One region of the Paenibacillus sp. LjRoot153 genome, then DNA from elsewhere that is predicted to be linked to it. Evidence: a T-box and tRNA genes for the amino acid it is inferred to sense, from the RefSeq annotation. Region 1 holds a T-box; the other holds one or more tRNA genes.
The links. The T-box of region 1 lies ahead of leuS (leucine--tRNA ligase). A T-box ahead of a tRNA ligase gene usually reads a tRNA of that ligase, here a tRNA-Leu.
Positions count from the first base shown of each region.

Region 2: it encodes a tRNA-Leu, which carries the amino acid that the T-box ahead of leuS (leucine--tRNA ligase) is inferred to sense. The anticodon was not compared.

Region 1 is NZ_CAXUQH020000001.1:3,424,772-3,440,519, forward strand. Features, by position in the region: gene ACSQ8P_RS14260 (nicotinate-nucleotide adenylyltransferase) at 1-381, shown strand, start outside; gene yqeK (bis(5'-nucleosyl)-tetraphosphatase (symmetrical) YqeK) at 371-943, shown strand; gene rsfS (ribosome silencing factor) at 963-1,310, shown strand; gene ACSQ8P_RS14275 (CvfB family protein) at 1,307-2,203, shown strand; gene ACSQ8P_RS14280 (class I SAM-dependent DNA methyltransferase) at 2,205-2,966, shown strand; T-box leader at 3,038-3,281, shown strand; gene leuS (leucine--tRNA ligase) at 3,365-5,824, shown strand; gene comER (late competence protein ComER) at 5,853-6,683, opposite strand; gene ACSQ8P_RS14295 (ComEA family DNA-binding protein) at 6,877-7,476, shown strand; gene ACSQ8P_RS14300 (deoxycytidylate deaminase) at 7,579-8,091, shown strand; gene ACSQ8P_RS14305 (MFS transporter) at 8,254-9,525, opposite strand; gene ACSQ8P_RS14310 (MarR family winged helix-turn-helix transcriptional regulator) at 9,541-9,996, opposite strand; gene ACSQ8P_RS14315 (DNA internalization-related competence protein ComEC/Rec2) at 10,207-12,786, shown strand; gene ACSQ8P_RS14320 (RNA polymerase sigma factor) at 13,024-13,593, shown strand; gene ACSQ8P_RS14325 (zf-HC2 domain-containing protein) at 13,590-14,822, shown strand; gene holA (DNA polymerase III subunit delta) at 15,030-15,748, shown strand, end outside.
Region 2 is NZ_CAXUQH020000001.1:5,629,745-5,645,492, reverse strand. Features, by position in the region: gene ACSQ8P_RS24350 (glycosyltransferase family 4 protein) at 1-408, shown strand, start outside; gene ACSQ8P_RS24345 (metallophosphoesterase family protein) at 435-1,712, shown strand; gene ACSQ8P_RS24340 (AAA family ATPase) at 1,709-4,930, shown strand; gene ACSQ8P_RS24335 (hypothetical protein) at 4,957-5,232, shown strand; gene ACSQ8P_RS24330 (hypothetical protein) at 5,261-5,698, shown strand; gene ACSQ8P_RS24325 (YkvI family membrane protein) at 5,630-6,670, opposite strand; gene ACSQ8P_RS24320 (DedA family protein) at 6,815-7,450, shown strand; gene ACSQ8P_RS24315 (DUF4309 domain-containing protein) at 7,506-8,222, opposite strand; gene ACSQ8P_RS24310 (xanthine phosphoribosyltransferase) at 8,488-9,057, shown strand; gene ACSQ8P_RS24305 (hypothetical protein) at 9,138-9,464, shown strand; gene ACSQ8P_RS24300 (hypothetical protein) at 9,538-9,855, opposite strand; gene ACSQ8P_RS24295 (hypothetical protein) at 10,028-10,291, shown strand; gene ACSQ8P_RS24290 (adenosylcobinamide amidohydrolase) at 10,329-11,057, shown strand; gene ACSQ8P_RS24285 (hypothetical protein) at 11,374-11,559, opposite strand; tRNA gene ACSQ8P_RS24280 (tRNA-Leu) at 11,671-11,754, shown strand; gene ACSQ8P_RS24275 (Bax inhibitor-1/YccA family protein) at 11,894-12,547, shown strand; gene ACSQ8P_RS24270 (hypothetical protein) at 12,637-12,861, opposite strand; gene ACSQ8P_RS24265 (hypothetical protein) at 13,029-13,310, shown strand; gene ACSQ8P_RS24260 (YqzE family protein) at 13,402-13,593, shown strand; gene ACSQ8P_RS24255 (hypothetical protein) at 13,696-14,640, opposite strand; gene ACSQ8P_RS24250 (YqhG family protein) at 14,757-15,748, opposite strand, start outside.

The DNA of each region.
Region 1 (15,748 bases):
CGTCCTGTCGATATCGAAATTAACAAAGGCGGCGTATCATATAGTATCGATACGATCGAGCTGTTGAAATCGCAATATCCGGACATCGCGTTCACTTACATTATTGGCGCGGATATGGTTCAGTATTTGCCGCAGTGGCATCGCATCGATGACATCGTGCGGCATATTCATTTTATTGGATTAGCCAGACCTGGTTATGAGCTGGACCTGCAACAGCTGCCCGAGCGTATTCGAAACCGAGTGATGCTTGTACCAATGCCACTCGTGGAAATTTCATCTACGGCTATTCGAGCGTTGCGGCAGCAAAGAGATCCCGTCAGGTATCTTGTACCAGATAAGGTAGGGCACTTCATGGAGGTGAATGGCTTATATGAAACGTGAAGACCTCATGGCAGCTGTCAAGGAGCAAATGCCGGAGCGGCGTTGGCAGCATACACTTGGCGTGATGGAAACGAGTGTCATGCTGGCTGAACGATTTGGCGGGGATGCGGTCAAAGCGGATGTTGCAGCGATTTTGCACGACTATTGCAAGTATTGGCCTATTGGGGAGCAAGCTAAGATTATTCGTGAGAACGATTTGCCACAAGATTTGTTAGTTTTCGATAAGGAGCTATGGCATTCACACGCAGGGGCTTGTATCGCGAAGACGCAATTCGGAATCGTCGACGAGGAAATTTTAGATGCGATTCGGTATCATACGTCTGGGCGAGAACAGATGACGCTGCTCGACAAAATTGTTTGCTTGGCGGATTACATGGAGCCAGGACGTGATTTCCCAGGGGTCGAATCTATTCGTGAACTGGCAAAGACGAGTCTTGAACGCGCGTTGATTGCCGGTTTTGACTCCACGATCAACTTCTTAATTTCCAAAGGAAAGCGCATTTATCCATTAACAATTCTGACGCGGAATGATTTATTGGAACAAATTAAACTACACACCTAATGACATGGAGGATGATTGCATGAGTAAAAACCCAGAAGAAATATTAGCATTCGTTGTTGAGGCAGCGGAAGACAAGAAAGCGGCAGATATCGTTAGCCTGAATTTGAAAGGCGTATCCTTAATCGCTGATTATTTTGTTATTTGTCACGGGAATTCGGAAACACAAGTTCAAGCTATTGCGGGCGAGGCTCGTAAAAAAGCGCACGAACATGGTGTTCATATTCGAGGATTTGAAGGCGTTGATACTGCAAGATGGGTACTGCTTGATCTAGGGGATGTTGTTCTCCACGTTTTCCATCGTGATGACCGTGAATACTATAACATCGAAAGACTTTGGTCCGATGCTAAAGTTGTGGAGCGCGTATGAGAATGGAAGCAGGATCCCTTGTTACCCTAGAGGTAGCAAGGGAAGTTCCACCAAACGGCTTTTTCCTGAGCGATGGTTATCAGGATTTTCTGCTCCCTTACGCAGAAATCGTAGGTAATCGCATTAGTCCGGGAGATAAAGTGGAAGTTTTCTTATTCCACGATACACAGGATCGAATCATGGCCACCATGAAACGTCCGCTTCTGACCATGGGTCAGGTAGGGCTTCTAGAGGTTGTTGATATTCATCCGCGTTTCGGCTATTTCTTAGAAATGGGTCTAGGGCGTCATCTGCTCTTGCCTTATCGGCACGTGCCCGAACTTGAGGAGCTTCGTCCTCAAGTAGGTGACAAAGTGTTTGCAACACTTGCGCATGACCGACAAGGCCGATTAATCGCCAAGTTGGCACTTGAAGAAGATTTGGCACCACTTTGTGTACGAGCTCCTTCAAGTTGGACCAACCAATGGGTGAAAGCACGCGTGTATCGTCCATTACAAATGGGCACATTCGTGATCTGTGAAGCAGGCGTTCTTGGGTATGGCGTCATCGGTCTTATCATCCCACAAGAGCGGACACGTTTACTTCGCGTAGGTGAGCAAGTGGATGTAAGGATTGCCTTCGTCCGTGAAGAAGATGGACGAGTTAATCTATCCATGAGGCTTCCTAAGGAAAAAGGACGCGATGAGGATGCGGATCGTATTCTAGAAGTGCTGCGTGAACGTCCAGGGAATGCGATGCCATTTTCGGATAAAACGCAGGCAGATATTATTAAAGATAAATTCGGGCTAAGTAAAGCCGCTTTCAAACGTGCCTTAGGTAAACTTATGAAAGATGGGCTCATCTATCAGGAAGCGGACTGGACCTATCTGAAGCAAGAGGAGACGCAAGGCTGAGATGAGTTACGAAAAATTCGCCTACACGTACGATCGCTTGATGAACAGCATGCCGTATGAAGACTGGCTTCGTTTTGCCAAGGAAGGTTTCGAACGGTTTGGCGTAAAGCCTGCGACGCTCGTTGATTTAGGTTGCGGGACAGGCAATTTGTCGATTCCATTGGCTGCGGAAGGCATTCAGGTGACTGGCATTGATCTGTCCGAGGATATGTTGGCTGTCGCCGAGCAGAAGTATAGCGAACAACCCAGCCAGCTTCGCGGCGGTGGTCTTCGTTGGATTCAACAGGATATACGCGAATGGGAGCTTGGCGAGGAAGTCGATGTCGCGATCTCTTTTTGTGACAGCCTCAACTATTTATTAGAGGAAGAGGACATCGTGGATGCTTTCCGTCAAACATGGGCAGGACTCAAGCCAGGTGGGTTATTCCTCTTTGATGTACATACGCCTGAGCAATTGTTTGCCTATGCGGAATCTCAGCCCTTTTTTCTAAATGAGGACGATGTTGCTTACATTTGGACAAGTGAGTTAGATGAGGAACGTGTTCAGATTGAACATGAGTTAACGATCTTCGTCAAAGACAGTGGCCAGCAGGAAACCTTCCGTCGCATTGATGAGACGCATGAACAAAGAGCGTATCCTTTGCAGTGGCTGGAACAGATGCTGATCGAAGTAGGTTTTTGCGAGGTTCTTCAAGCTGCTGACTTTACGTGGGAGAGGCCTACAGATAAGACAGAGCGTGCTTTCTTTATTGCGAAAAAATAATTCCAAAGGGATTTGCTCTCGGCTTGACAGTGCGGCATTATTTTACATATAATCAAAGCTAATCAGTTGTATGGAAAGCTTAGATGAGGAATAGTACCTTGTACAGCATCTTTCAGAGAGTCGGAGCTAGGGTGTGAGCCGACAGATGTTAGTCTTGAGAACTCGCCTCGGAGCTAGAAGGTGAACCGCCTGATCCTAGATCAGATGCGCTAGCTGGATCGTCTCACCCGCGTTAAGGGGCAGAGTGAACACAGGTGAAGAACGCCTTGTGTTAACTAGGGTGGTACCACGGGAATTATACCTCTCGTCCCTAGCGATATCCGCTAGCGATGTGAGGTTTTTTTGTGCGTATAGGCATACATGAGCAGAGAATTAACTTGAAGGAGGCATGGAAGGTCATGACACAGGAATTGAAAGAAACGAAAGAACAACAGGGCTATAATCCGCAAGCGATTGAACCCAAATGGCAGGCTTATTGGGATGCGAAGAAAACATTTAAGGTATTGGAAAATTCGGATAAACCGAAATTCTATGCCTTGGATATGTTTCCATATCCTTCAGGCGCAGGCTTGCACGTAGGACATCCAGAAGGTTATACAGCAACAGATATCGTTTCCCGTTTCAAAAGGATGAGAGGCTTTAACGTACTTCATCCAATGGGCTGGGATGCGTTCGGACTTCCTGCTGAGCAGTACGCCCTCGATACAGGGAATGACCCGCGCGAATTTACAAAGAAAAATATTGATACGTTCCGTCGACAAATTAAATCACTTGGTTTCTCTTACGATTGGGATCGGGAAATTAGTACGACGGATCCTGAGTACTACAAATGGACGCAGTGGATTTTCATCCAGTTGTACAATAAAGGACTTGCTTACGTTGATGAAGTTCCAGTTAACTGGTGTCCGGCGTTAGGTACGGTTTTGGCCAATGAGGAAGTCATTGATGGATTGAGCGAACGTGGTAACCATCCGGTTATTCGGAAGCCGATGCGTCAGTGGATTTTGAGAATTACGGAGTATGCAGAGCGTTTGCTTGAAGATCTTGAGGAACTTGACTGGTCTGAAAGTATTAAGGATATGCAGCGCAACTGGATTGGGAAATCCACAGGAGCTGAGGTTCAATTCGCGATTGAAGGCCATGCTGAGAAAAGCTTAACTGTTTTCACAACGCGCCCAGATACACTGTTCGGTGCAACCTATTGTGTATTGGCGCCAGAGCATGAGCTTGTAGCTCAGATTACAACAGAAGCGCAATCAGCTGCGATTAAAGAATATCAAGAGAAAGCTTCACGTAAGAGCGACTTGGAGCGTACCGATTTGGCGAAAGACAAATCCGGTGTATTCACAGGGGCTTACGCAATCAATCCGGTTAATGACACAAAAGTACCAATCTGGATCGCAGACTATGTCCTTGGCGGTTACGGTACTGGCGCGATTATGGCGGTACCAGGTCATGATCAACGCGACTGGGAATTTGCGAAACAATTCGATTTGCCGATTATTGAAGTTGTTCAAGGTGGGGATGTGGAGAAGGAAGCCTATGCAGGCGATGGTAAGCATGTGAATTCCGGTCCTATCGATGGATTGAACATTGAACAAGGCATCAGCCACATGATCGCTTGGTTGGAGCAAAATGGCAAAGGCCGCGGCAAAGTAACGTATCGCTTGAGAGACTGGCTGTTCAGCCGTCAACGCTACTGGGGTGAGCCGATTCCGATTCTTCACCTTGAAGACGGCACAATGAAGCCTGTTCCTGTGGATCAACTGCCATTATTGCTTCCGCAAGTGGATGAAATTAAACCGTCCGGTACAGGAGAATCACCGCTTGCGAACGTTTCTGAATGGGTGAACACGATTGATCCAGAAACGGGTATGAAAGCGCGCCGTGAAACGAATACAATGCCACAATGGGCAGGAAGCTGCTGGTATTACCTGCGTTTCATCGATCCGAAGAATGATCAAGCCTTCTGTTCGGATGAGCTGCAAAAGCAATGGTTGCCTGTTGATCTATACATTGGTGGAGCGGAGCACGCAGTTCTTCACTTGCTGTATGCGCGTTTCTGGCATAAAGTGCTGTATGATCTAGGTTTTGTGCATACCAAAGAGCCTTTCCATAAGCTTGTTAACCAAGGGATGATTCTTGGCGAAAACATGGAGAAGATGAGTAAATCACGTGGCAATGTTGTGAATCCAGATGACATCGTGAGTGATCAAGGTGCGGATACGCTTCGTATTTATGAAATGTTTATGGGACCATTGGAAGCGACAAAACCATGGAATACAACGGGTGTAGACGGGATCTACCGTTTCTTGAACCGTGTGTGGAGACTGTTCGTTGATGATAACGGTCAGGTGCATGCCAAAATTAGCGGGGATGAAACGCTTGGCAGCGATAGCTTCAAACGTACGTGGCATCGTTCGATCAAGAAAATTACCGAGGATTTTGATGCACTTCGCTTCAATACAGCGATTAGCCAAATGATGATTTTCGTCAATGAAGCTTACAAAACTGAGCGTCTACCACTAGAAGCGATGAAAAATTTCGTGCAAATGCTTTCCCCGATCGCTCCGCATTTAGCAGAAGAGCTTTGGGAGAAATTAGGCGGCGTGGAATCCATTACGTATGAAGCATGGCCCGCTTATGATGAAGCATGGACCGTGGATAATGAAATCGAAATCGTTGTGCAGATCAATGGTAAAATCGTTGACCGTGTTATGATTTCTAAAGATACAGATGAAGCAGCTATGGAGAAAATGGCTTTTGAACTCGACAAAGTCAAAGAAGCGACCGCCGGAAAGGCCGTTCGCAAGTTGATTGTTGTGAAGGGTAAATTAGTCAATATCGTTGTAGGTTAAGAACATAAAGATATAAGCATTGAGAGGGCTACTGCTGCTTTAATGTAAAGAGCTGCTCAGCCTTCTCGATGTCTTCTTCATATTTAGTATGCGTGGCACTAATCACTTGAGAGAAAACTCCGCAAAGTTCCTTTTCCAAAATACGCAAACCTTCTGCCGTAATGCCTCCAGGAACAGATACCCGCTTTTGTAAGCTAACAGGGTTAAAGCCTCCCGTTGTAAGTAATTTCCCTGTACCTAACGTCATTTCACTTGCCAGTAATGTGGCCTCCTCAGCAGAAATACCCGTTTCCTCCACAGCCGCATCAATGAATGCTTGAATAAAACTAGCTAGAAAGGCAGGACCGCAACTAGACAAATCAGATGAAATTCTTGTATAGCTCTCAGATACACGTATTGGTGTAGAGATATGTGTGAAAATATTTTCAAGCCATTCTTTATCTTCAGGCTGCATGCGATTTCCATGAATACATAACGTAGCACCACTTAAAACATAGTTCGTGATACTCGGTATGATTTTACTTATTTTAGCTGGTAAAAGACCTTCCAAATGCTTAATCAGAATAGGACTTGTGATGGATATTATAAATTGAGAGGAAAGCACGTCCTCTTTGATTTCATCAATAACCTTTTTGAATTCAGATGGTTTCACACATAGGAAAATCAAATCACTTCCAAGCACGACTTCACGATTCGTTTCTGCCACCTGCAGGCCAGGATAGTTCTCCGCAAGTAGTTCAACTTTACGTAATGTTCGATTGCTAGCGATAATTTGCTCGGGATTGAATGCCCCGGAATGAATGAATGCTTCAATCAGTATACTTCCCATACTCCCAGTACCGATGAATCCAGCTTTCATCAAGTAATCCCTCCCGATAAAATCAGTCTGTATACGAAAACCAACCTATAATCGTGGTCGCTCAGCCATGAATGGCATGGATAGAGATCCAAGCATCGTCGCATTTGAATAGTGACTAGTCGTGTAGTCATTGGGACGCTTTTTCATGTATATGGTTGCCCAAACGCAAATATGCTAAGAAAGAAGGTAGTATGTGGATTTTTTTGGAAATAAAATAAAGAGAATCCTGTTGATTCTTGGCGCTGTCTCGCTTTTTGTCTGGGTTGTGTGGCCATTTATCCGTGGTGGACAGCCAATCATTCAAACAGCATTCATGCCGATCAATTCGCAGATGGAAGAATTGCTTTTGCAAGGGGAGAATGAGAGAAAAGCAGAACTAGGGAAAGCTGGGCCAGTTGTTACTGAAAAAACGAAAGTAACGCCAAAGGCGAGTTCGAATGGAACATCATCATCAGCAGAAATGATATCCTCACCACCAACCTCTATGGGAACGAACACGCAAACTCCGCCTTCCTCGGAGCCTCCTTCAACCTCCGCTGCTAGTTCTGCACTTCCACCGTCAACTGCACCTCCATCGACTGGAGCTCAGAATGGACTTCTAGATTTAAACACCGCTACATTAGAGCAGTTAGATAAACTGCCTGGGATCGGCGAAAGTAAAGCCAAAGCCATTCTCGAGTACCGTTCGAAGAAGGGACGCTTCAAGCGAGTCGAAGAACTTATGGAAGTGAAAGGAATCGGAGAGAAAATGTTCGAGAAGCTAAAAGGGCTATTGTTTGTGGGTTCAATCTAGCTCATCTTTTCATTTCTAACGAAATATGAGAAAATACTAGAAATAGTTTTAACTTCGAGAATAGTAAATGAAAACCTAGTCAGCAGGAGGGAGTCAATCATCATGAACATCCGGAAAGATTGGGATACGTATTTCCTCGATATTGCCTATATGGCCTCCACACGCTCGCGGTGTAATCGTAGACATGTTGGAGCGGTACTTGTTCAAGGGAAAAAGCTGCTTGGAACAGCGTATAATGGCGCACCGATGGGCGTAGCGGACTGCACGGAAGCAGGTTGTATGCTTGTTGAGGAAATCGAGCTGAAGGTCGTTGCTGAAGTAGAGGAAGTCGTAAGGAAGCACCGTTGTATTCGCACTATTCATGCGGAACAGAATTTGTTGCTGTTTACCGATCGGGAAGATCGTGAGGGTTCTACCGTTTATGTGACGGATCAACCTTGCTGGACCTGTGCCAATATGCTAGCTAACAGCGGGGTGACAGAGATCGTGTTTCATCGGGGGTATCCGAAGGATCATGAGAAAGTTAGCGAGTTAATGGGAGCTAGAGGCATCGCGTTCCGTCAGATGACCACATATGAGCCGCCTGCAGGTACGGTATCGGAGGTAGTGAATTAATTAGCACGCTGCCAGATTTTGACGAAGCCCAGAAAACACGGGTTCATGCAAATGTGCTTGTTGGATTCGTATTCGACAGCTAGGGAATTAGTCATTGTGTTGAAAACTCCCCTAGCTGCTTATACGGCAGTGCCTATGCTTGAGCGACTACATATAAGGGTTTTACAACAGTACGGCCTGTTCTTTGTGTTTTGTAAGTTGTCGCTGTATACGAATAGCGAATAAAGCGGCAATGAAGCAGGTAAGACCAGCAATGAAGAAAGCTTGCGAGTAGCTGCCAAGCCAGTCACGCATTAAACCTGCACCGTACGCGGCAAAGGAGGCACCGATCTGATGAGCCACTACAATCCAGCCGAATATCATGCCAGATTTTTCTTTACCGAAAGTTTCTCCTGCAAGTTTAGCAGTTGGCGGTACGGTTGCGATCCAATCGAGTCCGTAAAATACCGAGAACACGACTAGCATGTACGGAGTAGTAGCCAATGCATACGGTAAAAATATGAGGGATAAACCGCGCAGACCGTAGTACCAGAAAAGTAGCCAGCGGCTGTCGAATCGGTCAGTTAACCAGCCAGATATCGTTGTTCCGAATAAATCAAAAGCGCCCATCATGGCTAGAAGTCCGGCAGCGGCGACTTCCATCATCCCGTAATCTCCGCAAGCGGCAATGAGGTGTGTGCCTATCAAACCATTTGTCGAGAATCCACAAATGAAGAAGGTGCCCGCGAGCAGCCAAAATGTTTTATTTTTACTTGCAATAACGAGGTTCTGGATAGGGGTAAGAAATACATTACCCCTGAAAGGCTCTGGCTTTACAACCTCTGTGGTACCGTAAGGCGCTGCACCAACATCTGAAGGATTATTCTTCATCCATATGGCTACCAGAATAAAGACAACTACGATAGCGGCTACCGCTGCATACATCGCATACCGCCAACCGTAATCGGAAGTTACCTTTGCAATTAATGGGAGAAATAGTAACTGACCCGTTGCCGCACTTGCTGTTAGTATGCCAACTACGAGCCCCTTACGTTTGACGAACCATAGATTGCTGACAGTGATACCAAGCACGTTGGCCATCATTCCACTTGCAAGTCCGGAAACGACTCCCCACAGCAAATCGAACTGCCATAAGGAATTAATAAGCGGCGTGACGGCAAGGCTAGCACCTAGAACGGACAATGCGAGCAATACAACCTTGCGGATACCGAAGCGCAATAACAGTGCTGCAGAAAACGGACCAACAAGTCCATATAGTAAAATTCCGATAGAGGCAACACTTGATATAGCCCCTCGGCTCCAACCGAATTCTTCTTGGAAAGGGATCATCAAGACGCTTGGCATGGAACGTATGCCTGCTGACACAAGTAATGTGACAAACGTTAGCAAGACAATAATCCAGCCGTAATAAAACTTGCTAGTTGTTTGGTTCATAATCTACACCTCATCTTATATTTCTAATTTCTCACTGGCTGATTCCAAAGATTGAGTCAATATTGTAGCGATTTCATCTCCAAGAATAGCCTTATAAGTCCGAAGAAGCTCCTTCGAAGCTGCACGAATTGATGGCTCGAGTTCAATAGCTTTTTCCGTGGGAAAGACGAGTACAGTTTTTCCCTTTACTTGGCGCTCCACGAGTCGTTTGTTTTCCAGCTTATCGATAAATCTGGTGAGAGTAGAGGGCGTAATATAGAGCTTTTCTGAAAGCTCTTTCTGAGGAATTCCAGGTTTTGCAACAACCAGTCTGAGTAAATAACCGTAAGCAGGTGCAAGCCCTGTTGTTGCAAATGCATCGTCGGCCATTCGGCTAATTACCCGACTTAGCCGATTAGTCGTGAAGTATAAGCATTGATGCAAAAAAGCTTCATTGTCATCCGTATCTGTTACTTGAGGTTTGTTAGCCATATTTTGTTCTCCTCTTATTTTGTATGTACAACGAATATAATCCATGTGTTTTTACCTGTCAATTGTATTTATTAAACAAGATGGATCTAGAAATGTGAACTGAATGTAATTAAGGGGAAGAACCTCTTTCTAGTGCAGCCATTGTGGGTGCGTTAGAAAGAGGTTTTTTGTTTGGATCGTAAGAAAGTGAAAATGAAGGAGTGATCTCCCATGAAAAGACCAGTTGTTCAAGGTTGTTGTCTGTGGATAAGTGGCTATGTGCTCGCTATCTATACCGAACTCCCGTGGCTCTCCTGGATGACAAGCGCGCTGCTGTTAGCCGCGCTCGTCATCCTCTACACGCTGCGACTGCCTGGCCGGCAGCCGATAGGGGCGCTGCTGCTGGTCGTTATAGCCTACGGCTATTATCAAGGGACCGACCAGCGCAACATCACTGCGCTGCCGCTGGCGCAGCAGCAGCAGATAAGCCCTGACGGCAGCGAGGTCACGCTGCTCGGCCGGTTTGCCAGCCCTGTCACCATTGACGGTGACAGGGCTAGCTTCACCCTGGAAGCGGAGTCCATCCGCTTCCCAGAAACCAGCGCTTTCCCGCTCGGCGGGGAAAGCGTGCAGGTCTCGCTGCGCCTGATGGAGCAGGCGCAGCAATCCGTGGCGTCGGGCTGGCGCCGAGGCGACGCCTTGACGCTAACGGGGACGCTGCGCAGCCCGTCCCCGGCCCGCAACTTCGGCGGCTTCGACTACCGCCGATATCTGCGCCTTCACCACACCCATTGGCTGATTTCAGCCAAAGGGGTGGATCAGGCGCAGGTGCAGCCTGCGGCAGCGCACTTCAGCGTCGTCCAGCTGCTGCGCTGGAACGACGAGCTGCGCGCTGCGCTCAGCAGGCGTATGGACCTGATCTTTCCCGCGTCGCAGGCGGGATTCATGAAAAGCATGTTGATCGGCATCACGGACGATCTGGATCCAGACCGCTTCCAGCAATTTTCGGAGCTGGGACTTACGCATATTTTGGCAATCTCAGGCTTGAATATTGCCGTTTTCCTAGGCGTGTGCATCTGGATCTTGCGCCGTTTTAAAGTCACGAAGGAAAACTATCTGCTCATCTGTATGTGCTTGCTACCGTTCTACGTCCTCGTCACTGGGGCATCGCCGTCCATTGTCAGGGCTGGACTTATGTCGATGATTGCTCTATACGCCGCTCGGCGTGGAGGAATGAAAGAGGTGTTGCACATTCTAGCCGTTGCCGCATGGGCCATGCTTTTCTGGAATCCTTATTTTTTGCTTGATGTAAGTTTCCAGCTTTCCTTCCTAGTCACACTTGGACTCATCATCGGCGTACAAAGAGTGACGACCTTACTTTCTCCTTGGATGACTTCTCCCACACTCAAAAACACCCTCGCCATCACACTCGTTTCCCAATCCGTCTCTTTTCCGGTCTCGATTTACTATTTCAATCAGTTTTCTTTGTTATCTTGGTTAGCGAATGCTGTATTAGTCCCTGTAATCAGTATGATCGTGTTTCCAGCAGGCTTGGTTGCGCTGGCGTTAGGTATAATTTACATTCCGTTAGGTCAAAGAATAGGCCAGATTATCGCTTGGCTGAATCAAGCAATATTCTGGATTACTGATCAACTTCAGCAGATTCCTCATCTCACAATGATATGGCCATCTCCAAGTATACCTTGGATCTGTTTTTACTACGGATTCCTAGTTATTATTTATATGCTCTGGCATCGCTGTTACCTAAATTCGAAAGGTGAGCTTCCCATAATATTGGAGATCAACACTAGGGAAAGTACACAGGGAATGCGTATAAAGCTCAGTTTACTCCTTGCAATAGGAGGCTTTCTCATGCTGTTATGGATGGGGTATTCGCCGAATCGCTTTCAACGAACAGGTCTTGTCCAATTTATCGATGTTGGGCAAGGTGACGCCATTCTGATTCGAACGCCTTATGGTCGCCATTTATTAATCGATGGAGGAGGGACACTCACGTTCCGTAAGGCAGGTGATGATTGGAAAATCCGCAAGGATCCGTTTGAAGTGGGGCAAAAATTGCTAGTTCCTCTCCTGAAAAAACGGGGTATTCAAAGTCTAGATCTTGTCGTACTTACACACGAGGATGCTGATCACAGCGGCGGTTTGCAGGCTGTTATTGAACAAATTCCAGTGAAGCAATTTCTATTTAACGGAACATTTAAGGAAAGCAGCTCTATGACGACCTTTTTTTCCACACTTGTTCAAAAGAAAGTCCCCTTATTACCAGCGCAAGTTGATAACTGGATCGACATCGACCCTGTTACGAAATTGCAGGTGATTTACCCGCTTGAAACGAATCCGACAATGATTGAAATTGTCAAAGAGCAGAATGCGAGATCCGTTGTTTTCTTACTCGAGATGCAAGGGACACGTTGGCTTTTTACGGGAGATATGGAGAAAGAATCCGAGGCGGCCGTGCTGGATTATTTGCGTGATCACTCTGCATTAGTAGCCGATGAGAGGAATTTCGCCCCCATCCCCACTGGCGGCGGGAACAACAAAATCGATGTTCTTAAAGTTGCTCACCATGGCAGTAAAACCTCAACCACCTCGGAGTGGTTGACATACTGGAAGCCAGCTGTGGCAGTTATCTCGGTGGGCGTCATGAATACGTATGGCCATCCTTCTCCAGAAATTACGGATCGCTTGATCAATGCGAACGTGGCCATTTTTCGCACGGATCGAATGGGGGAAGTACAGATGGAGGTGCGGAATTCGGGGGTTTTCACACGGATGAAGTTACGGAACTAGGAATGACGATCGCACAAACGAAGTAGGTTACAGGCCTTAGAAGCATCATTTCCTGGCGGGAATGTTCGTCTAAGGCTTTTTCTGTTGTAAAAATCAACTATTGTGAAACTAATTTTCATTTTTTACGTCTAAAAGATGTTATGTGACTCATTATTTGTTATTCTGATAGATGAAAGTTATCAATATATTAATTCTAAAAAAATTGCAACCTTATGAGATGTGATTGCGTCTGTAAGAATGCAAGGGGGAGGGATCCCAGTGATAGCACCCGAACTGGTAAGATCAGCACAAGCCGGTGACCGTGATGCGCTCATTACCCTATTGCGAGAGATTGAGTCTCACGTTTATCGGACGGCTTTTTATATTTTGAATAATGAACAGGATGCGCTTGATGCTTCGCAAGAAGCTCTTCTTCGGATTTATACCAAAATTAATTCCTATGAAGAAAAAGCTTTGTTCAAAACGTGGGTGCAGCGGATTGTTACGAACATCTGCATCGATAAATTTCGCAGAGCGAAACCAACGGTTTCTATGGATGAGCATGAAATGACTTTTACAGCTGATAATGATGTAGAACAGGAAATATTGACTAGTTACCTAGCTCAGGATATTAGAGAGGCTATTGAGAAGCTTCCCGAACACCATCGCACTGTAGTTGTTCTACGTTATTTGCAGGACTTTTCGTATCATGAAATTGCAGAATCGCTAAACTTACCACTCAATACGGTGAAGTCTTACTTATTTCGAGCTAGACACACCTTACAGTCGTTACTCCAAGATTATCAGAAAGGAGGTGTTCGGGGATGAAATGTCAAGAGGTGATGATGTACATGCAAAGACAGCTAGATGGAGATTTAGCTCCAAAAGAAGAAAATGAGCTGCATGCTCACCTTATGCATTGTTTGGACTGTGCCCAGATGTTTGAGCGTCTGCAGGCATTGTCGAACGAATTGTCCCAGCTTCCTAAGGTTATGCCGCCTTTCAGTTTGGTTGATGCTATTATGCCACAACTGCTTGAATTGGATAAACAAAATGAGACACCACAGACGGACAATGTCGTTGTTTTCCCATCCAGGGTTGCTAGGGCAGAATCGGAAGAAGACATACCTAAGCTCACAGGATTGAGCCGATTTAAAGAACAGTTCTCGTGGAAATTCGCAAGCGGCGTCGTTGCCGCGGGATTGATTATTGGATTTTTCGCATTTAACATGGGGAATCCTGTTATCGACAATGCGGACGGAATTATGTCTCGTTCAAGTGCTGATTCCAAAAGCCCAGCTGAGCAGCGTGTAACCGGAACTTCAGAGTCGAATCAAAAGCTAGGGAACGATGACATTGCTAAAAACCAGGAAAACGCTACATCTATTGAAGGATCACCAATCGCGCCAACGACGGATTCGTTTGCAAAAGGGACAGACACTGCTAACTCTTCTACAGGCAACGCTGGGAATTCGCCGCAAGCTACTTCCAAAGCGCAGTTAGAAAAACCAGGTGCATATAGTTCACCAACCAATGGGAGTGACATGCAGACGAACAAGGTATCACCATCTACATCGGCTCCAGAGCGGTTGAGGGATCCGGACACGTCCGTTCCAAAGACGGATAAGGTTGATCCAAATGCAGAAGCTATTACTACCCCTGCTGCTGGCTTAAACGTTCCGAAATCATCGTTAGAACCGAAGTCGACGGAGTCACCAACAAAGAAAACGGCTCCGGTTCCTTCCGTCGACCCATCGAGTACAGACCGAATAAGTGCGAGTCAAGGTATTCTCTCAATAACAGTTCCTCAAAGTGAGCCTATACTGAAGTCTACAACGGGTACTTATGAGGCAACGATTGAAGACGCACATGTTGTCATTCGAAACAGTACCACACATGAGCTTGTCTTTGCTTCCAAGCATGTATGGGAGGCAGAGGATCAAATCAGGTTGTTGGAATGGTCGAAGGATGACAAGCTGTTTTATGAAGTCATTAGTAAGGGATTGCTTCAAACGATTCTTATCGATGTCAAAGAGAAAACAGAAGCCAATAAATAAACGTAAAATTCGTTGCACCAATTTGACTGAAATTGCGTAAACTATCTTAGGAAACAAGGGACAGTTCATTCATCCACACGAGTTAAGGTTTCTAGGGCCTTGAATCGGTGTTTAAATAGACTGGCAAAGGGATTGCTTCAAAGTCTTCGGGCTTTGACGTAATCCCTTTGTTGTTGTTAAAATAAACAGGAGGGGTGAATGCTAGTCATGGACGCAAAAAGAGCATTAAAAGATATACAAGCAGGCCGCCCAGCTCCCGTTTACTTGTGCTATGGACCTGAGAAATATAAAATGCGCGAATTTATTCAGATTTTAACGGATTCATTAATGGGGCCGGAAGATCGGGAATTTGCAGTGAGTAAATTCGATTTGAGTGAAATGCCACTTTCATCTGCGTTAGATGATGCGGAAACGTTACCTTTTATGGTGCCGAAAAAATTGGTTATTGCTAAAAATGCGTTGTTTTTCACTGGTGCGAAGGAAAATACGAAGCTAGAGCACAATATGGATCGCTTAACAGCCTATTTAAAGTCACCTGCGGAACATACGGTCGTGGTGTTCACAGTCGATGCCGATAAATTGGACGAGCGTAAGAAGATTGTCAAAGCGCTTAAGGACATGGAGGCTGCTGTGCCGTTCCTTTCTTTGAGCCCAGAGGAATTGACGCAATGGGTAGCTAAACAAGCGAGTACGCTAGGCTTTACATTCTCAAGTGGAGCGGCAGACCAGTTGATCCTGTATACAGGAGGCAATTTGCAATCGTTATCGGCAGAACTAGAGAAGATTTCCCTGTTTATAGGTGCCGAAGGAGTAGCTTCACCTGACGTTATTGATCAATTGGTCGCTCGGAGCACGGAACAGAACGTATTCATACTTATTGAAGATATCGTGAATGTGCGGTTGGAGCGGGCTTTTGTGATCTTAGA
Region 2 (15,748 bases), 2.2 Mb from region 1:
TATGAAGATACAATTTTTTATGGGTATATGCTCCACCCGGAAGAGTTCATGCCATTCTTCGATGTGTTTGTTCTGCCATCTCGTGCCGAGGCTTTCGGGTCTGTATTCGCAGAAGCAGCGCTGTGCTGGTTAGCTTTGATCGGTACGAATGTTGGTGGGATCGCAGAGCAAATTGAGCATGGTCACAATGGATTGCTTGTACCTGTCGGGGATGCGATGGCATTGAGCCATGCCTTGGAGAAAGTCGTCATAGATCCTAGCTTCCGATATAATTTAGCACGAGCAGCTTGGGAAAAGGCGAAAAAAACCTACTCATTGAATCGTGTGCTCCGTCAATTGAAAAGTGTGTATGAACGCTATCAAGTAACCGAGCAAAAAGGTCATGACGAAGAAGGTCAACAGGAATAAAGTTCATAAAGGAAGGCGTTAGAGCCATGAAACGACTACGGTTTATACATGCTGCCGATTTGCACTTAGATAGCCCATTTAAAGGCATGTCGGCGCTTCCTGAACGGGTTCGAGAGCGAGTTCGAGAATCGACGTTCGACGCGTTGAAGGAGCTTGTGGCGCTTGCGATACAAGAACAAGTGGATTTTGTATTAATTAGCGGGGATGTCTATGACGTATCGGATCGCTCACTGCGGGCACAAATTCGGTTTCAAAAAGCAGTGGAACATTTGGCGACTGAAGGCATTCCTGCTTATATTATACATGGTAATCATGACCCCGAGGATGGACGTGCCGCAAAGTTGGTTTGGCCGGCAGACGTTCATTTTTTTGCGTCTGAGCATGTGGAGACCTTACAGGTTATGAAGGAAGATCGCGGCATAATCGCCGAGATTCATGGGATATCCTATGGGAGCTCAGCGGTAACTGAGAATCTTGCTTTGAGATTTAAAAGAGGACAAGCACAAGTGTGTCAGATTGGACTCTTGCATACGAATGTCGATGGAGATCCCCATCATGATAATTATGCGCCTTGCAGCAAGCAGGATTTAATCGATGCAGGCATGCATTACTGGGCACTCGGACATGTACATACAAGACAGGTAATGAATTTACAGCCAGCGATCGTGTATCCAGGCAACATCCAAGGCAGAAGTATTCGGGAAACCGGGCCTCGCGGCTGTTATCTCGTAGACATGGATGATAATGGACGGGCCGAGCTTATTTTCCATGCCTTAGACACGGTTCGTTGGTATCAAGAAACACTATCTGTGACCTCAATTCCATCGGAGCAAGTACTGAAAGATCGCTTAGGTGAGCTATTGGATCGGCTTCGCCACGACGCTAATGGCAGAGATGGGATTGTCCGCATCGTATTGGAAGGACGCAGTGAATTGCATGAACGGGTGCGCAAAGGGCGTGCCTTACAGGAATTGATGGATGAATTAAGGGAAGACGAAGTGGAGCGGGGCAGCTTTGTGTGGATCGAATCGATCGAGGATCGAACAGCTAGCGAGCTTGATCTGGCAGTCGTTCTGGAAGAGAAGAGCTTCTTAGGCGATCTGTTAAGGTATGCCGCGGCGTTGCAAAGTGATGAGGAATCTCTGGATAACTTTGCAAGCGAGGCACTTGCAGCGCTGCAGGGGATGCCTCAATCCGCTGGGAATCCAGCTGCAGCAACGCCTGAACAGCTGCGCGAATGGCTGCGTTCAGCGGAAGTACTTGTTGCGGATCTACTTACCGCGGATGGAGGGGGACCTGGATGAGAATTATAGCCATCCAAGTCGATGGATTTGGCAGCTTGCGTGATCGTCAGCTGCATACGGATAGTAATTTGGCCGTTTTCTACGGCGCCAACGAAGCGGGCAAGAGCACGCTCATGGGCTTCGTCCGAGCGGTGCTGTTCGGCTTTCCGACGCGAACCAATCGGTCGGAACGTTACGAGCCGCTGGGCGGCGGCGCCCACGGGGGAGCCCTAACCCTGCTCGATGAGCAGGGTCAGCGCATACGCGTCGAGCGCTACGACGCGCCCGCCATAGGCGGCAAACGAGCCTCTGCGGGGCTCGTCAAGGTCACGCTCGCCGATGGCACCACCGGCGGCGAAGAGCTGCTGAACACGCTGCTAGGCGGCCTCTCGGCCGACCTCTATCGCAGCTTGTTCGCTTTTGGTTTAACAGAGCTGCAGGAGCTTCGCACCCTGCAGACAGATGAGCTCAGCGGCTATCTATATAGCGCTGGGCTCGGTGTAAGCGGCTCGGCCATCATGGAGGCCGAGCGCAAGCTGACGGCGCAGGCCGACGGCCTGTACAGACCCCGCGGACGCAATCAGGAGATGAACCGTCTCCTGAAGGAGCTCGAGGGTCTGGAGCAGTCGCTGCGCCGCAGCCGTGATGGAGCAGCCGACTACGATCGGCTGCAAGAAGAGCGCCGCGCCGCGGAGGTGCGCGCTGCTGCCCTCGAGGGGCAGCAGGAGGCACTGCGCGCGGAGCTGCACAAGCTCAGCCTGGCCGGCAAGGCGCGCAGCGGCTGGCTCCGCTTGCGGCAGATCGGCCGCGAGCTGGAGGGCCTGCCAGCGCGGCCGGGCTTCCCGGAGCAGGCCACGGCAAGGCTGGAGGCGCTCGAGGCCGAGCAGGAGCGCCTCCAAGCGGAGCGCGACAAGCTGCTGCTGCGCGTGCAGAGCTTGCGCAGAGATATGGATGCGCTCCTGCTGGAGCCGAAGGTACTCGCGCACCAAATCGAGCTGAACCACTTGCTGGAGCAAGCGGCTAGCTATGAGGAGCATAAGCGCCAGATTGAGCAGCTTCAGGTTGAGGTTGCACACCAACGCACCCAAGTAGATAGGCTGCTATCCAATTTGGATGTGCAATGGGATGAGACCGATGTCGCTTCATTCGCTGTGACGATCTCACTTCGTGAACAAGTACGAACTTATAAAGAGCAATTCCGTCATCGAGCAGAACTTGATCTGCGCATCCAGGCAGAGTTAGAGAGTTTACATACGCAGGTTGTTCGTGGACAAGAGCAGGTTGGTCTTCTTGAAGCGGCATGCAAAGGATTACAAGCAAGCGCGGAGTCGCTTGACTCCGATCCATTTATTTTATTACAGAAATTGTCTTCGGATTATGCGCGTTGGCAGTTAGTAACAAGTCAATTTACACATCTTCAAGAACGACAAGCAGAACAAAATATATACCTCCAGGGTCTTGAAGATGCGACAAAAGCAAGTAGAGATGCTGCGCGTGCATTTCGTCAACGTATGATGATAGCAGCAGGCGTTCTAGCACTTGTTACTCCGTTATTTATCGGGTGGCAGGGAAATTGGCTCGCAGCCGCATGTATTTTCCTTATTTTCGCAGGAGTGACTTGCTATATTTGGCTTACAGGTCGTCAAGTGGAAGGGAGTAGAGCGTCTCGCACCATGCCCTCCTCCATTGTCCAAGATCATCGTTTGGAGCAGGAACTGGGGCAGCTAGAACGCCGCATTCAGGAGCAGCTACGCCATTTTGAACAAGTGCACTTTCAACAATCAAACCTTCAAGAAGCGGCTGCTGCTACTGAATTTAACAAGTATGGATCTTATCGAATTTCTAATGTATCGATTCAAGAGCTTCAGCCGCATCTGGATGCTTGGTTCCGTGAGGTAGATCAAGGTAAGCATGTACATAGTGAGCAGCTCCGTAAGCTCGAGAAATTAAGGGATGCACGAGAAAATTTGCAGCTGCTTCAGCAGCAAGTTGAGCAGCGTATCCGTTATGCAGAAGAAGTCAAAACGGAAAGTCTTCAGATACGCACTGCCTGGGAGGAATGGTTGCACAGTCTAGGGGTAGGCTCTCATCTATCGACAGATGCCTTGCTAGAAACGATTCAGGTCATCGAGTTGGCACAAGATGGGCTGCGTCAACTTCACAAAATGACTTCCAAGCTAGACATGTTAACCGAAAACGTTCATACCTTTGAAGAAACAGTACATAAACTTCTTGAATTGCCTCCTTCCAACCAAGATTATTTGTTTGCATTGAAGCGATGGAAAGAAGATGAGCAGCAGCAGCACGTACGTATCGCGGAACACAGGCAAACTGAACAACTGATCGTAGAGACGGAGCAAGCACTTCTACTAACTCAGCAACATATGGATCGGACACAAGCTCGACTTCATCAACTCTTACAGGAAGCAACTGCGCAAGATGGTGAGCACCTGCGAATTTTGGAACGAGAACAGCTGGAACGCAAGAAGCTTGAAGATGAAAGCCGAGTACTTGAAGCCTCCTTTGAATCGTTAGTAAGCCGTTCATTAATGGCAAGCTTTATGAAGCTGATGGAATCACAAGGAGAAGAAGATCTCGCTCTTCTGGCTACTTCGCTGCAACAGGAGCTGTCGGAGACGATCACGCAAACGAATGAGCATAGAGAGATCATTGGCAAACTTACAGGGCAGATAGAGAAGCTGGAGCAGGGTGCGGAAGCGGCAAATCTGCGACTGCAGGCGGAAGGTATTCGAACGACGTTATCTCAGCAAGTGAATCAATATGCGGTGGCTTCGTTCGCTGCGCTTTTATTGAAGAAGGCACGTGATCTTTACGAAAAAGATCGTCAGCCAGGCGTGCTTCTGCGTGCTTCTACGTATTTCGCAATGATGACGAATGGGGCATTCGAAGCTGTAAAAGCCCCCTTTGGCGAACAACGATTACTAGCAGTAAGAGCCAATGGACAACAAGTTGACACGAATCAACTTAGCCGTGGGACAGCCGAGCAATTGTATTTATCCATGCGTTTTGCGCTTGTTGAAGAGTATGGCGGCAAAGCTATTTTACCGCTGGTTTTGGACGATATTCTCGTGAATTTCGATGAGGAACGGATGGAAAGTTGTTTACGTGTCCTCGCTGATTTGAGTCAGCGTCATCAGGTGCTGTTATTTACATGTCATGGCCATGTGCGCGATGCGGCAGCACGTGTAATTCCTGGTCACCTTTATATTCACTTATAGAAAGCATAGAATAGGAGGCTTGGAACGTGGAAGGAAACGAGAAGAGGAAAGATCATCGCGAAATTTCCTATCAAGTCGGATGGAAAAAAGGGAAGATTCAGTGGAATGAGGGAGCCTCTGACACGCTTCGAGCTCATAAGGGAGAACTAGAGGATGGGGAGACGGAAAGGAAGCGTCTGCAGTTGATTTGGTTTCCTGCGATGAAGCTTCCTCCTGTGATAATCCTTCCCTTGCTTTATGCGCTTCCAGTCATTAGCTTTGTCTGTACGTTAAGTCTCATCTACGGCTTGCGTCAGCACTAGCCTAGGAAGACGAAAGGAGAGCCCGCGAATGAATTTGTTTTTAGCTATTCTAGGTGCGGTGGTCGGTCTGTTTGTGACGGGTGCCGGCATCTATACGGCATGGACGGTGCACCAGCTCTGGCGTCAGCAAGCTGCCTCGCCGAGAGCCATTGGCCAAGCCCAGATTGCAGTTACCTATTTCTCCAGATGGACGATCATCGATTACGCTGTCGTTGGTTTATTTATTATAGGACTTTTATTAATGATTGCAGAGCTTGTGGCAGTTGGTCGAGATCATACTGAAATCGCAAATTTCCATTGGGCTTACTTGCTTACAGGTATTATCCTTTCTACGATGGGTATGCTGCTATTGTTCATACGTTTGATTGTTGTACTCAGCTTCCCGCCAGGGAATACGCTACAACGTACTTCTGCGGTTACGCCAGATCATCAACACGAGCCAAACGACACTAACCACGCCAAATAGCGGGTATAAAGCGGTTAATAGCGTTTTAAAACCGATGTGGCTGACGGCGTAACTAAGAAGTAAAATGGCGATAAGCAGCAATTTGGGAGGTATCTTGATTCGTTGCTGGAGCTGCATGGATAAGCCATAGGCATCACCAATAAAGGTCGTGAAGATTTCGCCGTAAATAACGAGCAAATAAGCGACTTGAGGGAAATAACCGAGTTTCGTCATGATATTTCCCATCGGAATTTCAAATTGAGCGATGCCTGGCATTTGTGCGGAAAGGGCATAATGAGCAGCTAACAGAAGCAGTCCAATGCCTGCTCCGCCAATCAGCCCGCCCCAATAGAGCACAGAGCGATCGCGAATGGAGCCTCCCATTGGTACGAGCACTGCTTGTGCCATGGCCAAATTAAATGCCGTGTATAGAAATGGTGCAAACCAAACGCGTACAAGTGAATCATCGCTAGAGATTCGCAGCCAATTGCCTGACGCGGGTGAATGCCAGGTGTACACGACAATGACGAAGCTGAAGAGCAGCATAATCGGGACAACAATGGAGTTAACGGTCATAATAGCTTTGATTCCACGTGTTAGAATGACATAAGAGAGTACGAGCGTGACCAGAAGCCCTGTCGTGTAGGAGAGATGGAGCTGCTCTTCAAAAACCGTGCCTGCACCTGCTAACATAACGGTTGTAATGCCAAAAAGAACAACCATCATAAACAAGCTGATCCATTTCCCGATTTTTTCTCCAAAAAGAACTTTATTCAAATCCTCATAGGATTCTGCTTTCATTTCATGTGCCATAAGCATAAGTTGTATGCCAATCCATATGAACAACACGGTAGATAAAGCAATCGTTAAAGTTGCCAGCGAGCCATAGCGAGTGAAAAATTGAAGAATTTCTTGCCCGGAAGCAAAGCCAGCCCCAACGACAGTTCCAATGTAGGTGAAGGCGACACGGACAATCTGTGCACGATTTCGCATATATTGCCTCGCTTTCTTTCGTTTGATATAGTACAAGGTATGTTTGTACATAAGCTTGCATGACTGTTACTTAGGGCAAGCCCTGCTTAAGTCTGATTGCGCAGCTACGAGGCAGTTGAAGTTAAACTCAGGAGAGTGTAGGTTGTGAAGGAATTCCTGTTTGATTTTATTAGCCAATATGGCTACGTTGCCTTATATCTATTGTTGTCTGCTGGGATGCTTGGCGTTCCAATTCCTGATGAGACCTTAATGGTCTTCATTGGCTCTTTGACCGCTTGGGGAGGCCCTTTTGACTTCGGCCCAACACTAGCCGTTATTTATGCAGGGACAATGACGGGCATGACAGTTAGTTATTTCATCGGTCATCGTGTAGGTAAACCGTTTCTGAATCGGTATGGCAAATGGGTGAAGCTGACACCGAGCCGAATCGAGAGGGCGGAAGGCTGGTTTAAGAAATACGGTCTGTGGACGGTTTTCTTCGGATATTTCGTACCTGGCGTTCGTCATTTCACTTGTTATTTGTCTGGCGTTAGCGGTGTGAAGTTTTATAAGTATATTTTGTATGCGGGAACCGGGGCGCTGCTCTGGTGTACAACCTTTGTGACGTTGGGCCGATTTATCGGCAATAATTTTGAAAGTTTCTTACATTTGTTTCATACCTATATGGGTATTTCATTATTCATATTGGTCATACTAGCTGCTATTGGGGTATTGATCTACCTTCGTTTTCGCAACCATCACGTTGTTGTACTGAAACGAAAGCCGAAAAAAAGACCATGAAATTCAACCTTTAAGGCTGAATTCATGGTCTTTTGTTTTAATGATTGTGTAGGAATTAAGAGTTTGCAAAAAGCTTAATGGATTGGATCGTATTGTCATGCGGGTCAATATCGATTTTGAGCAAGGTACCTTGCGCTTTATAAGACAGCACATAGGTGGAGTTCGTATCAGGCTTGCCTAGGATGGCGATTGCATCCTGTTGACTTTGTCCTAAGCGTAAGCCGTGCAATCCTGGGTCAATATCAACCGAATGTACATCGACGAATTCAAGCGTTCCTTTGCTATTGAAACCAACCGAAAAGTCCGTGAAATCATAAACCTCAATGTTGTCTTCTTCCATGACAAATTGCTTCTTCACTTTCCCAAAACGTTCCAGTACTGCAGCTTTTGGAGTGCCAAGTTTTAATCCCATCAGGGTCGGCTTTTCTTGCTGATAAGCATCCTCAGCTTTAACCTTCGGCTTAGCGGTCGGCTTCGGACTTGTGAAAACTTGCGATGGGGAAGTATCGCCTTGATCTACTTTGGTAATACCAGCCACTTGAGCTTCATGCTTAATGCTTTCGTCTACCGCAGGTGTTGCCGTCGGGGTTGCGACGATAATCGGAGGCGACGATTCCTGGTGTACCTGTGAAGGTACATACGTTGTTGTTACGTCTATGGTAGCCTTTGGAGCAGGAGCAGATGATTCTTGGCATCCAGTCACCAAGAATGATGCAATTGCAACAGGCATACAGCCTACAAGGATGGGTCTAATTAGGTTGTTCATTGCCATCTTTCCTTTCCTCCGAGGAGTAGTTGAGTGAAAAATATTAGTAAGATTAATGATACTGTTTTATCGAAGGTTTTCAATGCATCTTCGTGCCCAAATGTGAGCAATTCTAGAACGAATTCCATTTGAATGAAATCCTCATATATATATAGACACCGTAGAAGACCAAAAAGTTTCAGTGTTTTTTGTTATTTTCTAAATGGACTTGAAAGAGGCGGGAGCAATATGGTAACTTACTCATAATAGACAGCTATAGGGGGCCGATTTCATGGAGTTATTAAAACAGCGGATCTTAGAGGTCGGCGTCGTTGCTTCTGATCAAGTACTTAAACTTGATGTCATTTTGAATCACCAGGTAGATCCTGTACTCATCATGGAGATGGGGAAAGAATTTGCAAGATTGTTTAGAGAAACAAAGCCAGACAAAGTGTTGACTGTGGAATCTTCCGGTATTCCTATTGCGTACACGACGGCTTTGCAACTTGGAGTGCCAATGGTATTTGCTCGTCGCAAAAAGACGTTGACGATGGATCAAGATACGTATAGTGAACGTGTTCCTTCTTTTACCAAAGGAATTGTTACTGATATTATGGTATCGTCACATTTGCTTCAAAAAGGGGAGCGTATCCTATTGATTGATGATTTTATCGCCAATGGGGATGCAGCACGCGGCTTAATTCGCATTGTGGAAAAAGCAGAAGCAGAGCTTGTCGGTGTCGGTATTGTTGTTGAGAAATCCTTTCAAAATGGCGGTAAATCCATTCGTGAACGTGGTATTCGCGTAGAGTCACTCGCTCGTATTGCTTCACTAGCTAATGGGCAGATCACTTTTGACTGATTTTACATGATGACAATGACTTCCCTGAAACGGATTTATCCTTTATAATGATTACAAGGTAAGAGAGGAGGCTGACATCTATGGGTATCGAAAATGGTTCCATTGACTATTTTATGACAAAGCTAGGGGAAGCAAAGACTCACTTTGAACGTGCGCTTGATTGTAAACATACAGAGTTTGATGACCTGTATCCGTATATGATTGAACACCCTCAATTTTTCTGGTATAAGCGCTATGTAGCCTGGTCCGAGTTGTTAACAATCGTGAAGCTTTGTACGGAGCTAACAATCGAGTGGGAGCAGCAGTTCTCTGTTGCACAATCGGATTATATTAAGAAACGTGTGATGTCAAGCAAAGTCCTTGATTTCTGGTTTGAAACGAATGATTCGAAAGAGCATGTTAGTTAATAAACCATATATGACAAAAGGCCAATGAATTCCGTAGGGATTCTTGGCCTTTTTATGTTTTGCAAGTGGAGAGCTAGATGCCATTTTCTAACACGTTCATGGTTTCGATATGCCTTTTGGTCTGCTCAGAACCAAGTCGGTGCAGCGTACGATACACCTCGGTTAAATAGTAATCATATTCCTGATTCGTTTCATTGGAGTAATAAACTTTCCAGGGGAGCCAGGAAGTCCCGTAGCTGCCTTGAGACGAATTGTCGGTTTCCTCAAAAAGCTCCTGAAGCTTGGCGATATCATCTTCTGTTGCTGATATTTCAAATTCATAATCGAGTGCTGTGCTATCTTCGAGTACTTCTCCCGTGCCTACATTGATGTAGTACGTTCTCTTTTCCATTGAAATGTCCCCCTTACGGTAGGCATGAGTTAGCCATTGCCTTATCTTGTGCCTCGTCCTCGTTAAGTTAACCGAAGATGAATGGATTTATGTAAAGTTTCACCGAATCGCAAATTGGTGTATGCTATCTACGTACATATTTTTTCAATACTTACGATGGAGGGTTAAATAGATGATTACTGAAGAACAATTGGATCAATATCGCGTAGATAGCACACTACTGCGTGTCATTAGAGATGTCAGCCCTGCGAACGATGTTCGCGGCATTGTTGTGGCTTGGGATGATGAGACGGTTCTTATTCGCAAAAAAAACCGAAGAGTCGTCAAGCTTGCCCGCGGTTACGTGTATCAGCCCTATGAGAACGAAAGGCCGCCAGCGTTCATGTTGCCTCAGGAAACGATAGCGCCGGATGATCTGTCCGATGATGCAGAGTGAGGGAGATCTCAAGAGAAGCATAATAACGGGTGTGAGTATGAAGCAGGTGCATTCGCCACACGGACGGTATATGCAGGTTACAAGTGAAAATCCCTTGCGAACATTGAATTCTTCTCCGTGGGGTGGTGGATTTGGTCACCATCGGGTTTTGATGAATCGACAAGTGGATAAGACGTATAACGAGACCGACCCGCTGGTGGAGATGGAGGCTTTCATTACTCGAGAAGGTATGGATCCGAAAGATACGGCTGGTATGCTTACCGCGGCGTGGGTCAAGGATGTTGGATTTAGCGAATTGGCTTGGCCTCCAGAGGAAGAGCGTGGGGTGCAGCCTATAGACGCGGTAAATGAGGACGAATCACTTCGTGTTGCCGCATGGGTGACCGTCGGACTGGGAAATAAAGCACGAGCAGGTGCCATACTGCCAGCTACCTCGCTCTACCCAGGTACGATTAACACAATAGTTGTTATCGAGGGAAGCTTGACCGACGCTGCGATGGTGAATGCGGTTATTACCGCCACCGAAGCCAAAGCAGCCGCTCTTCAGTCTTTGAACATCACCATTAATGGGCAAATCGCAACAGGCACGTCGACAGATGCTGTGTTGATTGCGGCAACGGGCAGAGGAACGACATACCGCTATGCAGGTACTGCGACGACGCTGGGGTACTTGATTGGCAGAACGGTTCATGAAGCTATCCTAGCTTCTGGACAGTTATATGAGCTTGAAATGAGCAGGCGCGCTGCGGCGCATTCGCAGGGGTAACGTGCGTGAAACACGCTTACAGCTGCGGAATAGGCAGAATCGCCTGCGCTTGGCGCTGTAACGGTGAAAAGCACGCTTACAGTAGCGAAAGGAGCAGAATCGCCTGCGCCTCCGCGCGCTAAAGGGCTAAACACGGATGAATGCGTGCAAAAGTGCAACCTTTAGGATCGAGTTGGTGCGAAATTGATGAGTCCTGGAGTGTCGAATAACCATGTCACCGAAGCCCGAAGCACGTTTCGCTTTTAAAAAAATGCAAAGAGGGCCCCAGCCATATTGATGGCTTTAGGAACCCTCCTCGTTTGTGCAATATGCTTATCTACGTTCTGCGGAACACGCCGTAGGCGAGGCCTGCAGCAAGCGCGTCGATTTCAGAGATTTCGCCATCGTCATCCTCGCTTTTGAAGTTTGGATCATGAACGATCGCTTGTGCTTCACCCTCGGTTAAATGACGCTGATTGCCTGTATATTTCGGCTCTAATGCTTTGATTTCTTCTTTATCCATAGATCATACCTCCTTTGGGATTAGGGTTAGGAAGTGGTCACCGAATTATACCTAAGAAGCAAAAGTTCATTGACGAGCTTTTGCATCACATGGTATATTAATTTTGTAAACGCGATCATGGCGGAATTGGCAGACGCGCACGGTTCAGGTCCGTGTGGGCTTACCCCCGTGGAGGTTCGAGTCCTCTTGATCGCATCAATGAAACACCCTTTTCTGGCTCTCAGAAAAGGGTGTTTTGATGTCCAACCGCCCCCCTGTAGCGGTTTTCATGAATTACAGGTATAATACATAGGATAGATTGTACATTTCTTTATTTCTAAAGGAGCTGAATTTGATGGATAGAACCGTTACGATTACACAATCCGGCAGCTTTGCACATGTGCTTCAAACGTTTGCCATTTCCCTATTGGTTTCATTTCTTGGAACATTGATCGGAGCGATGGTTGTACCGCCATCCATGGTTATGCTTTTCGTCATTGCAGAGGTCGCGATGCTGGTAGCAGCTATCGTGATTCGTATTCGCGGCAAAAATATCGGCTACGGCTTTCTCTACGCATTTACAGCCATTTCGGGGGTAACGCTATATCCGGTCATCATGGCGTACGGCGGTCAACTGGGGGCTAGCGTGGTGTCGGGTGCTTTTTTTGCAACGGCAGCGATTTTTGGATCATTGGCCTTCTATGCTCACCGCTCCCAACGTGACTTTAGCTTCTTAGGTGGATTCTTATTTGCAGGAACGATTGGACTTGTACTAATGAGTGTGCTCGGTATGTTCTTACACTTTGGATCCATGATGAATTTGGTATGGTCCATGGTGGGGATTCTGATCTTCAGTGGCTGGGTGCTCTATGATGTAGCTCAGTATCGTAACGGTGTTGCAGCGGAAGCCGTTCCGCTTGCCGCATTGAATATTTATCTTGATTTTATTAACTTGTTCCTTTACATTTTGCGATTCATCGCTTCTATCGCGGGAATCAACAGAAACTAAACATCGGGTCAACATTCGATGGAAAAAAGCACGATGGCTCCGAACCACGGGAAAGTGGGGGAGTGCATCGTGCTTTTTTTGCTGTCTGGCTAGGCTTTGCCTGGCAGCTTTTTCGTATGAAAAAAAGGAATATCTCCTCGAAAACTCCGATTGATTTCCAGCAGGGTATAGATTAACTGGGTTAAATCTGTATGGTTCATTCGAATTACTAATGGTACTAAATCCCGATCTGACTTAATTCGGATCTCGAGTTTAAGATTGACTTCATCCATATAAATGTCAAGCTGCTCGGTAGCAAGCATTAGTTCCCACATTCAAACCAACACCTCTTTCTCTCTCTAGTTACTCTAGCTTATGTTCGTTGGACGAGTTTAGAAGCAAATGTAACGATCAGGCGATAGGCTTTTTAGGGAAATAAGCACGATTTCAGCTCTTGCCTCATACAATTTAATGATCCTAATTGAAAGAGGTGAGAAAACCTATGGCAACTTGTAGCACATGGATGTATAAAGGGATTTCGCCTTCCGTATTCAGAGCACTACAGCAGGTGGGTAGGAGGCAGGGGTTTGCTATTCCGAACACAGCATCAGGCAAATTTACGATTTCAGTCGTCAGCATGAATGTTGGCTTCCAATATGCCTGGGATACGAATGCTCAAACTTTGCTGTTGCAATGTGATAATAAGCCAATGCTGTTAGGCTGCGGTACGATTAAATCCTTTGCTGATAAAATTATTGCGGAGAGCGGCGGAAAACCAGGGTGAATGCCAGTGAGTAAGCGGCCTGCCACCTGTCTTCGTGTAGTTTAAAGCCCTGTTGCTCTGGTTACAATAAGGGTAAAAGGCAGGTGGGCGTATGGCAAAAAGCGATGATCTTGTGAAGTACATAACCCAACAAGTCGTTACCTATATCGACACGCCGAAGGAAGTTCGTCAACAAGCCAAAGCGTCGATGAAGGAACAACGTGAGGGTTGGCAAACGCGTTGGTTTGGGATGCTTCCATTAGCGACGCGGATGCTGTTCGGGCGGTCGAAGTCGAGAAAATGAGTGTGGTAAAATGTGCGAAAAATGGCTGGTCACTTGTAGAATCTTCTACTTGTGATCAGCCACTTTTTATTGTGAACCAGATAACAGCTTGGTTCTCTCTGACTATGGATAAATCTTCCCAAGCTCTAACGAAGCATCCAATTGCACATATCGAGGACCATCGTGCTCGAGTATAAGATAGTTATCCCCATATATCCATTGTTGATAACCTAAAACAGTTAACGGCATCGTCACCTGATCATCATACAGCTTTGTGACGTAGGTCAAATCTCCTTGCTGCTCCAGGGCAATCTGGAGCTCAGGCAAGGATGTCACCGGCAGCGGTGTGCCTGTAATCCATGGCAAACGCTCGTAAGGATCAAAAGGGGGGCGTACCAGGGTTTGAGCTGTACCATGCGATAAATCGGAGGAGACACTCAGATCATACGCCATACGTGGTGTTGGATCCTCTGTCAGCGGAAGCAATTCCCCTGATTTGGCGTCGAGATAATAGGTCTCGTCATCCAGCACGATTTTCCAAACAGAAGTAAGGGTATCCATATATAAGCGGTCTTCAATGATCGTTTCATTTTGCACAAAATCGTCGTAAAGGGTTGTAGAAGGAATGAGTTCTTGTTGTATCAAAGAGCGATACAACGTAGCTAAACTAAATAGCGGAGACTTGCCTGTCCCATATTCGGTCAAACGGAAACCGCCAGAATCGGTGGCATGCACAATCATGTAGCCCACTTCATGACCTTGATCGGTGAGGATGACGACCCAGCCATGGGTGCCAGGTCCAAGTGGATAGCTGTTCCAACGTGCGTGCATCCAGTTTTCAAAACCATCTTCCTTCGCAAGCGTCGATTGCCATTTACTGATCGTTGAATCGAATGATGATGTACTCGTCAAGTCCGATGTTGAGGCTGCTGCTTTATTAGGTTCCTTCACTTGCGCCTGAGTAGGGCTTGTCCCGCCTAAGTTGTCAACAGCTGAAGTGTGTAAGGGCATGAAGCCAATACTGCACAAAATAATACAAGTGGCTGTCCAAGTGGTCCACGACTTCATCTTCGTTCACCTGCCTCTCGCTAACCTCTTAGTGTATGTGACTATTGTAATGCGTATGCCTTAAAAAGAATGTTAGAACCTGTTGCGGGTTATTTGCGAGGTTTTAGCGACTAGCGTCAGTTTCTGGATGCGATTCGACTCGCATTTAAGTGAAATAGTCCGCCATTAATGACGGATACAGCGATCCGTGGCTTATGCTGCCAATCGATCTCTTCCAAACGATTCCGACATTGAATTTCAATTTCATCTCTTTTGTCAGGTTCTGCTGCCAATAAAAGCCCGTTGTAATAGCTCTCCACACGATCGATTTCACTGCGATGCCGGGCATTCGCTTCATCGGCCCAGCGGTGGTCGTAGGTGCTGACTTTGCGCTCGAGTGTCATCTCCAAGGCATTGATTGCTTTGGGGATTGAAATCGTGTCCGGTAAAATGTGACTATTCGCAGGGAGCTTCGGCGACAGACTTTTCGTAAGCATTTGCTTATGAAAATGCTCGCGAATTTCACCGGTGCCCAGCTGAATCGCAAGGGAATGAATTTCTGTCCGCTTACGGTCACAGAGAAGCTCAACCTTGTAGTTCACACAAAGCCACGTATTGTAGACGAGGGAAGCATGATACGTCGCCCCCGTCGGGAAGGGCTCTTCGAATAAATGAATGAAGCGTCCACGCTCGCGAACGATACCGAAGATCTGGTCAAGTCGCCTGCTGCCGAAGGTGACATCATCTTGTGGAACGCGTGTCGTGATGGTCGTTGGAACGAACCCGAAATAACGGCCGAGTATACTGTCCGGCGCACTACCTGCTGCCGCACTACCTGTTGAAGCAACAGCGCCGCCTGTACCTGGTGGCCCGTAGCCAGTGTACGGAGGACTTTGGACAGCGGTCACGGCCGCGGGTTTAGGCTTTGTTTCGAGTTTCATTTGCTCCGGATCGAACACGAATTTATAAGTCATCGTTTCCGCAGCAGCACCAGTTCGCTCAATGAAGCTCCAATAGTAAGGCCGGCCCGTCATTTCCCGATCTGCATCGGGAGAGAGCTTAACCGTCACAGAGGCAGGGGTTTTCTCTAGAATCGTACAGTCGTAGGCTTCTAGAAAACGCATCACGA